DNA from 2 places in the Nocardia sp. NPDC004582 genome. Region 2 is predicted to be linked to the other one. Evidence: riboswitches for the same ligand, from Rfam matches in the RefSeq annotation. Region 2 holds a riboswitch; the other holds the start of a gene.
What was found. A riboswitch is a leader RNA that binds a small molecule or an ion and turns the genes downstream of it on or off. The one in region 2 is predicted to bind magnesium.
Positions count from the first base shown of each region.

Region 1: linked by a shared signal. The riboswitch ahead of ACWELJ_RS00585 (ABC transporter permease) and the one ahead of ACWELJ_RS29775 (MgtC/SapB family protein) in region 2 are both predicted to bind magnesium.

Region 1 covers NZ_JBSGCY010000001.1:159,695-164,072, reverse strand. The annotation lists gene ACWELJ_RS00590 (ABC transporter ATP-binding protein) at 1-89, opposite strand, end outside; gene ACWELJ_RS00585 (ABC transporter permease) at 115-1,872, opposite strand; M-box (ykoK) riboswitch at 2,093-2,262, opposite strand; gene ACWELJ_RS00580 (DUF3558 family protein) at 2,341-2,853, shown strand; gene ACWELJ_RS00575 (DUF3558 family protein) at 2,853-3,365, shown strand; gene ACWELJ_RS00570 (hypothetical protein) at 3,388-3,579, opposite strand; gene ACWELJ_RS00565 (AraC family transcriptional regulator ligand-binding domain-containing protein) at 3,759-4,378, opposite strand, start outside.
Region 2 covers NZ_JBSGCY010000163.1:136-4,513, reverse strand. The annotation lists gene ACWELJ_RS29785 (helix-turn-helix transcriptional regulator) at 1-187, shown strand, start outside; gene ACWELJ_RS29780 (SDR family NAD(P)-dependent oxidoreductase) at 296-1,060, shown strand; gene ACWELJ_RS29775 (MgtC/SapB family protein) at 1,068-1,781, opposite strand; M-box (ykoK) riboswitch at 2,001-2,174, opposite strand; gene ACWELJ_RS29770 (TetR/AcrR family transcriptional regulator) at 2,268-2,888, opposite strand; gene ACWELJ_RS29765 (hypothetical protein) at 2,946-3,344, opposite strand; partial or broken gene ACWELJ_RS29760 (hypothetical protein) at 3,914-4,378, shown strand, end outside.

The DNA.
Region 1 (4,378 bases), on a different contig from region 2:
CGGACATCGGAGAGCACGGGCAGCGCCGCCCCGGAGGGATCGGTGTAGTGCTTGGTGACGCGATCGACGGAGAGGATGGGGGTGGACATGGTTGTCCTCCTTTCGAAAACTCTTTCAGCTCAACGAGAAACGCTGTTCGGCGCGGCGCTGCAGCCGCCGCCAGACCAGCCGGTTGATGGTCACGGTGACGACGCTCATCACCACGGTGCCCAGTAGCACCTTCGGAAACATGTCCGCCGCGGTGGCATTGGTGATGTACGCGCCCAGCCCGTACGCCTGCAGGTGGGTGCCGCCCGCCTCGACCACCTCGCCGACCAGCGTGGCGTTCCAGGCGCCGCCGAACGCGGTGATCGCGCCGACCACATAGCCGGGGGCGATCGCCGGCAGGATCAACGACTTCCACCGCAGCCACCCGTGCACGCCGAGATCGTCCATGGCCTCGCGCAGGTCGGTCGGGATCTGCCCGGCCGCGGCGATCACGTTGAACAGCACGTACCACTGCGCGCCCAACGCCATCAGCACGATGCCGCCGATGTTCAGTGAGATGCCGGTCCAGGTGAGTGCCGCGATCACGAAGAGGAACAGGAACTGCGCCGGGAAACTGGCCAGCACCTGCACCACCGGCTGCGCGAATCGGCATACCCGCGGGTTCAGCCCGATCCACACCCCGACCGGCACCCACACCACGGTGGACACCACCAGTAGCACGATCACCCGGCTCAGGCTGGCCAGGCCCATCAGGGTGGCGGGCCCGAATTCGGCCAGCCCGACGGTCCTTTCGAAGTAGGCGGCCAGTGTCCAGGTGCCCCAGGCCAGCGCCGCCAGCAGCAGTCCGAAGAAGATCACGTCCCCGGCCCGGCTGCCGGGCCGGTCGTCGTAGGCGGACCGGGTGCTGCGCCCGAACACCCGCATGACGCGATCGATCCCCGCGCCGGCCGGTCGGGCCGCCCGCGCCAGCCGCCCCGGCACCGTGCTGCGGCGCAGCAGGTCCAGCACGAGACTGCGTGGGACTTCGGCGCTTTCGGTGTGCTCCACCCGGAACCGCTCCGACCAGGCGGTGAGCGGCCGCCAGAACAGCACGTTGACGATGACGATGGTGGCCACCATGACCAACGCCCCCAGCAGCAGTCGTGAGACCTGTCCCTGCGCGGTCGCCGCCGCGATGAAGCTGCCCATGCCGGGTAGCGCTTCCTCCCGCCCGGACACCGTGATCACCTCGGACGCGGCGAGCATGAACCACGCGCCGCCGAAGCTCATCATCCCGTTCCAGATCAGCGGCACCATGGCGGCCGGCACCTCCAGCTGCCACAACCGCTGCCAGCGGGTGAGCCGCAGCATGCGGGCGGCGTCGTCGAGTTCGCGCGGCAGGGTGCGCACGGCCTGGTAGTAGGCGAAGGTCAGGTTCCAGGCCATGGCGGTGAAGATGGCGAACACGCATACCGCCTCCGCGCCCAGGAAGGAGCCGCGGAACAGCGCCACGAACGCGGTCGCGGTAATCGAGACCAGCGCCAGCACCGGCACCGATTGCAGCACGTCCACCATCGGGACCAGCACCTGCTCCGCCCGCCGGGAATGCGCCGCCCACTGGCCGACGACCAGCGTGAACAGGATCGAGGCCGCCAGCCCGAGGAACATTCGCAGCGTGGTGCGCGCCGCGTAGTACGGCAGTTCCCGGGGATCGGTCGACACCGACTCCGGCCCGGAGCCCGGCGTCCACGGCACCGACATATCGCGGAACAGCCGCAGCGCCACGGCGATCAGGAACACGGCCGCGCCGAGCACGAGAAAGTCGACGGCGCGCAGCGGCTTTCGCGAACGCGGCATCGGCTGCCGGGTTTCAGGACGGTTGGGAATGGTGATCTGGAGCGTCATTGGATGAATCCGCATCTAATCGAAAAAGGGCACGCGGAAATAGGCGTCCGCCGAGTCACGAAAAGGGGATGGCGTCGCCGAATACCGGGAAATTACGAGTGCGCGAGGGGAGGTCCGGGGTCGTCGTCGGTAGTCATTCGACCGGTACCTCCTCACCTGGCTCATACGCGGATTCATCAGCGCACGCGGGGGAGGTCGACCCGGGGAACCCGGGGAAGGACGCACACCCCTCTCGTCAGAGCTTCGGCACTGCACGACGTGTTCCGAATCGGAAAGCCACTTTGGATTACCCCTTAATCCGGGGAAATCTGTCCTAACCTTGGGCGTCTCTCGACGTCGTCAGATCAGTGGCCTGTGTTCGTGCAGGAGCCTCGCCTATCGAGGTGCGTTATCGAACGTAGTAAAGGCCCGATGAATTGTCAAAGTGTGTACGCGCACGGTCGGCCCGATTCGCCTAGTCTGGTCCGCGTGACGAGAGCGATGCGCGCGGCGGTGGGGATCGCCTTGATCGGGCTGGCGGTCGCGGGCTGCGGGAACTCCGCGGATCAGCGGGCCGCGGCGACCACGACGGCCGCGCTCAAGGCGGCCGCGCCGTCCCCGGACACCATCGGCTTGTGTGGCGGGGTATCCGACGCCCAGGTGATCGAGGCCACGGGATCGACCGGTGCGCAACGGGTTTCGGCCAACGCGGTCGGCTGCGCCTGGCAGCCCGCCGCCGGCGAGGACTACGCCGTCATCTTCCACTGGTTCCGGGGCAGCTCGCTGCAGGCCCGCCGCGACCAGGTCACCACCGGCGGCCCCGCCACCGTCCGGATCGCCGGGCAGCCGGGCATCGAATGGCGCGGTGCGCAATCCTGCGAGGTCGCGGTCGCGTTCGGCGACACCGACTTCATCGACTGGACCGAACGCTCGAGCGCGCGCGCCTGTCAGGGCGTGGAACAGCTGGCGGCGGCCACCTTGGCGCAGGCGGGACAGAGCTGATGGCGCGCCCGGGAATCCGAATCACGGTGGCGGCCTTGTTGATCGCCGCCCTGTCCGGATGTTCGCAGTCCGGTCGGCAGGCCGAGGTGCGCCCCGCGGCCGATCCGAACCTGCTGGCGGGCTGTGGCCCCCTGGAGGATTCGAAGCTGGCCGCCGCCATCGGCGTCACCGGGATGCGGCAGCAGAGCGCGCCCACCGTGTGCGACTGGACCGCCACCAATCCCGGTGGCGGCGCGGTCGATATCACCTATGCCTGGCTGCGGGACGACACGCTCGCACGGGAGGTGCGGATCGCCGACCGGTTCGGGTACCGCGTCGAGCGGCTGGTGGTGCGGAACTTCGGCGGCATGTACTGGCGGGATCCGGCGGATCCGGGTGGTTGCGCGGTGACGGTGGCCGATACCGGCACCGTCACCTGGTGGGTGCGAAACCGCGATCACACCGCGCGGCCCGATCCGTGCGCGGCGGCCATGAGTCTGATGAACGCGACGCTCTCGGTCGACGGCATCTGACGCGCTCCGCGCGGAACCGGTCTCAGTGCTCGAGGAACGTAGCGACGATGTTCCAGAACATGTTCGGGTCCACGGTGTGGAAGTCCCAGCTCTCGGTGAGGCTGTGGGTGGTGCTCACGATGGACTTGATATCGAAGTCGTGCCGCGTGGCGGTGCCCTTGGCCTCCACGGCGGTGACGACGTAGGCGGTGGCGGTTTCTGCGGTGTGGGGCACGAGGAAGCTCCAATCGAGTACCGGTCCGGGGGAACGCGTGACAGTGTCCTGGCGTTTCCGACCAGTCTGATTTCCGTCCACGCCGCGCGGGAGTTCCGAAAGCGCCAAACCAGTCCGGGACACGCCAACCTTGCTGTGGGGTAGCCGGAATACCGTACGGTAGGTGCGATTTCGGCCCCTCAGCGCGGATCCTCGGGTTCCGGAGCGCCGCGGTCCCGCCACCGCTGCACCGCCCGCCGCAGGCTCGCCGGATCCGCGTAGCCCAGGAATTCCGCCTGCTGGGCGCGCGGAAGATGTTCGGCCCGTTGTAATCTGCGGCGGCGCGCGTGATCCACCTCACGCCGCCAAGTGGTTCCGGCCTCGGTCAGCCGGCGTTGCAGTGATCTGGGTGAGGTCAGCAGCCGCCGCGCAACCACTTCCAGGGTCGCCGCGCCGTCCGCGAGGGCCAGGTCGATGGCGTCGCCGAGTTGCTCGAGCCAGGTCACCCCCACCTCCGGAGTGGCGGGCAGGGTGGCCGCGTAGGCCAGCAGCACCGCCGTCAGTTCCGGATCGGCCGACTTCATCGGCAACGCCAGATCCGCCGACCGCAGCGTCAGGGTGTCCGCCGGGCCGCCGAAATCGACTGCGCGGGTGCCGAACAGCTCGGTGATGGTGGCGAGATCGGCGGGTGCGGTCTGCCGGAAGCTCACTCGTACCGGGACCACCGGGTAGCGGGTGGCTGCCCGCCCCCGCGCCACGAGCAGCGCAAAAGTCGCCTGTATCAACAGTTCCCGGCCCCGGCACTCCTCCACCCGCGACA
Region 2 (4,378 bases):
CGCCCCCGCTCAAGCCGTCAACGCGCTGCGGCATCCCGAAGTGGGCGAACTGCACTTCGACGCCACCACCCTGACCCTCGCCGACCGCCCCGACCAGCACGTCGTGCTCTACAACCCGCGCCCGCGGACCGGCACCGCCGACGCCCTCGACCGCCTGCACCGGCTGCGCCTGGCAGCACCCGCGTGAGCGACACCGCGGCAATGCCGGGACCCCTGGCCCGCGCCAGGGTGGTGGTGGCACACCCACGATAAACGCGCACTGTTTACCCGCGCCGCGCCCCGGCACGCTGAAGCCATGACGCACAACGGATCCCGCTTCCACAACAAGATCGCCCTCATCACCGGGGGCAGCAGCGGCATGGGGCTGGCCACCGCGCGGCGCCTCATCGCCGAAGGCGCGCAGGTGATCATCACCGGGCGCGACAAGAGCCGTCTCGACGCCGCCGTCGCCGAGCTCGGCGAACACGCCGTCGCCGTCGCCGGCGACGTCACCGACACCGAGGACCTCGCCGCGCTGACCCGCACCGTCACCGAACGCTTCGGACGCCTGGACGTGCTGTTCGTCAACGCGGGTATCGGTGCGTTCCAGCCGTTCACCGCCGTCACGCCCGAGGAATTCGATCGGATCGTCGCCCTCAACTTCACCTCGGCGTTCTTCACCATCCAGCACGCCCTGCCGCTGCTGTCGGCGGGCGGTGCGATCGTCATCAACGCCTCGTTCGCCACCTACCGCGGCGCGCCGGGCACCGCGCTCTACACCGCCACCAAAGCCGCCGTGCACACCTTGGCCCGCACCCTCGCCGCCGAACTGGCCCCCAAGGGAATTCGCGTCAACTCCGTCAGCCCCGGCTACACCGACACCCCCGCCTTCCGCGCCGAAACCACCCCGCGAACCCAGGCCGACGCGGCCTCGCGGGTCGCGCTCGCCCGCATCGGCACCTCCGACGATGTGGCGGCCGCGGTCGCGTTCCTGGCCTCCGCCGACGCCTCCTACATCACCGGCCAGGACCTGCTCGTCGACGGCGGCCTCACCACCGTCATCCCTACCGCCATGGTGTGAGGACGGCTCACTGCTCGGTTTCCACCGGCCGCGCCACCGTGCGCCAGCCGACACTGGTCACCGACGGCTCCAGGCTCAACCGGCTCACCGCGGACTCCATCTGGCGATCGTCGCGACGATCGCCGGTGAGTTCGGCCCGCACCTGCACCCGCCCCGGCGAGGTGTCATGACTGGAAATCGACACCAGGCTGAAATCGGTGCGGGTCAACGACTGCACCAGCAGCGCGCGCACCTGCGCCTCGTGCGCGTCGTCGGTATCGGCGTGGAAGGCGTACAACGCGTACTCGGCGTCGGTGCCGTCGGCGAGCGGACGATCCACCGACCGGGCCACCGTCCGCAACGCGGTATTGACCACCACCACCGCGACCGTGCCCGCCGCGGCCGTCGAGTACATGCCCGCGCCCGCCAGCGCGCCGACAGCGGCCGAACACCACAGTGTCGCAGCGGTATTGAGGCCGCGGATATTGAACCCGTCACGCAGGATCACACCCGCGCCCAAAAAGCCGATACCCGAAACGATCTGCGCCGCAACCCGGGTCGGGTCGGCGGAGGCGCCGTTGAAGCCGTGCGCCGACAGCAGCACGAACAGGGTCGCACCGGCGGCGACCAGCGCGTTGGTGCGCAGCCCGGCCATGCGGGCCCGGAACTGGCGCTCGAATCCGATGATCGCGCCCAACCCGACGCCGGTGGCCAGGCGGAGCAGCATTTCCCAGGTGGTCATCTCGATCTCCCAGCGGATGACGGCGCACTCGGACAGCGACGCTACCGGGTGTGCGGCAGCGGCCGAAGGATTGAGGGAGTGTCGCCTGGTGAACGATTGGCTAACGGAACTCGGTCCGGTCCATCGGGCACGACCACCACCTCCTCACACACTCGCACCGCGCGACCGCGGGGTCGCGTGCATGCCGGGGGAGTGGGACCGGCGGGGAATCGCCGGCACGGGTACCACCCCTCGTAAGACCTTCAGCACTCCACGGCGTAACCCGCCACCAGGGCGGGAGCCGGTCGGGGCATCCCCTTAGCTCGGGGAAGCCTGTCCTGATCCGGGGCGTCTCTCGACGTTCGGGATCGCCGGCCTGTATCCGTGAAGGAGCCTCAGCTAACGACGGCACCTTGCGTCAGCGAGTAAACACCCCCGCGGCGCGCCTGGCAACTCGATATGGCCGCGCTCGCCCGCATCCACTCCGCGAACACGCCGGTGGCGGGGTCAGCGATACATGCCGCGATAGGCGTCGATGGTCGCCACCAGATGGTCCACGATCTGATCGCGCGTGGCGCGCAGCGTGCCGTTGAGCCACGCCGAGAACATGCCGGCGTTACCGCTGGCCATGGTGACCGCGGCCAGCCGCCGCCGCACCGGATCATCGATATGGGCGAACAGGTGATCCTGGATCAGGCGGGTGAACGCCGGCATCACCGCGATCGTGGTCTGGCCCAGCCCCGTCGACGAATACGGCTCCACCAGGAACAGCCGCGACTTGCGCGGATCCTGCAGCACCTTGTCCACCAGTGTTTCCGACAGCGCGCGATCCCGATCGGGGTCATCGGCGACGGCGAACGCGGTCATCGGATCCAGGAACTCCTCGGCGATCTGGCGGTAGAGCACATCGAGCAGTTCGTCGCGGCTGGCGAAGGATTCGTAGAAATACCGGTCGGTCAGCGTGGCGCGCCGGCACACCGCGCGCATGGTGACCGCGCCCGCCCCCGACTCGCCGATCAGGTCCAGTGCGGCCTCGAGCAGCGCGGTGCGGCGCGCCTCACGGCGTTCGGTGAGGGTCGTTCCACCCCAGATGCGGGGCTCCTCGGCGGGAGGCTGCTCGGTCTGCACCGGGTCAAGAGTAATGCCCGGGGCCGGGTGGGAGCGCACACCCGGACCCGGACCGGCTTATTTGGTGACCACGCACGCGCTGCCGAGGTTGATGCCGGTGCCGACGGTGACCGTCGCCCACTGCGAGCCGTTGTAGGTCCAGGCCTGCACGTAATGGGTGCCGGTGGCCGTCGGTGTCCAGCTCGAGGTGGCGGTGCCGCCGCTGCCCAGACCGAACTGCTGCGGAGTGAAGGTCGACGATGCGCTGTCGTAGAGCCACACGTACTCGTTCGGGCTGCCGTTGACGGTGAGCGTGTAGGAGCAGTTGGTGCCGTAGCCGCCGCCGATGCTGGTGCCGGTCGCGATGGTCACGCTGCTGACATACGCCGCCGCGTCGGGCGCGGCGAGCACGAGCGCCGCGGCCGCGGCGCTGCAGGTGGCGAACACGGACGCGACCGAAGTGCGTGAGCGGATCATTGTCGATCATCTCCCCAGACGAACGGGATGAATGAGAACACTGCGACGCCATTGGCGCATATACGCAGTGTCGGTGTTCAGCACCCCCGACACGCGCGGATCGGACCACTCGGTGCGAACCGGTCACCCCGCCAACGCAATTCGTGATCTCCGGCAATCAGTCGGCTGTCCAGCATCGACGCCGAAAGCCCGGGGTTCCCCTAATGATCCCCTAATTCGCACGCTCGCAGCGCAATTCAGTTACCGCATCGCTAACGTTCCGATTGTCCGAATCGCCCGGGTGACGAAGCGCAGACACCCAGCGGTGACCGGACACCGCGCGAGTCCTCTTCCCCGAGACTCGCCGCCCCGCGTCCCCGCCGCGCAGCGGGCGCCGCGAACCCCGGCGTCGCCGGGCCGACCCCCGATCCCGGCCCGGCGACGCCGTCTCATAAGCGCCGATTCCGCCACAAGGACGGCGCGAACGCCGCGACGCTGCAATGATCGACCCAGTTTGGATTCAGTTCGGGTAGGCATTGCGAATCAACCTGTGCCGGTGGACTGTTCGAGGTGCAGAAGGATCGCGCAGGATGACCGCACGCCGGTATGCCAGTAACTCCGCCGTAGCCGACCCCGCCGAGCCGTCGGGCTGGGGCCGGCATCTGGGCGTCGGGGACGACATCGCGGACAGCCTCGGCTCCGGGCAGCTCGGTGCGCTCATCTTCGCCCGGAAACTGGTGCGCTGCTGGTACATCGCCAACTTCCTGCTCGCCTCGACCCTCGGCTCGGGTGCGGGCCTGTTCGCCTGGGAGTACGGCCGGCGGACCTACGGCGACTGCACGGGCACCGCCACCTGCTACCCGCGCTGGGAGTTGCTGGTGCTCGGCGTCGGCTCCGGATTGCTCGCCGCGGGAGCGATCTTCCTGGCCGCGTCGTTGCCGTGCTTCTGGGTCGCCTACGCCATCCGGTGGTCGGCACGCGCCATGGCCGACCGCAACGGCGGGCCCGAGCATCACGAGGCCGAGCCCTACGAGGTCGCCGAACATCACCAATGG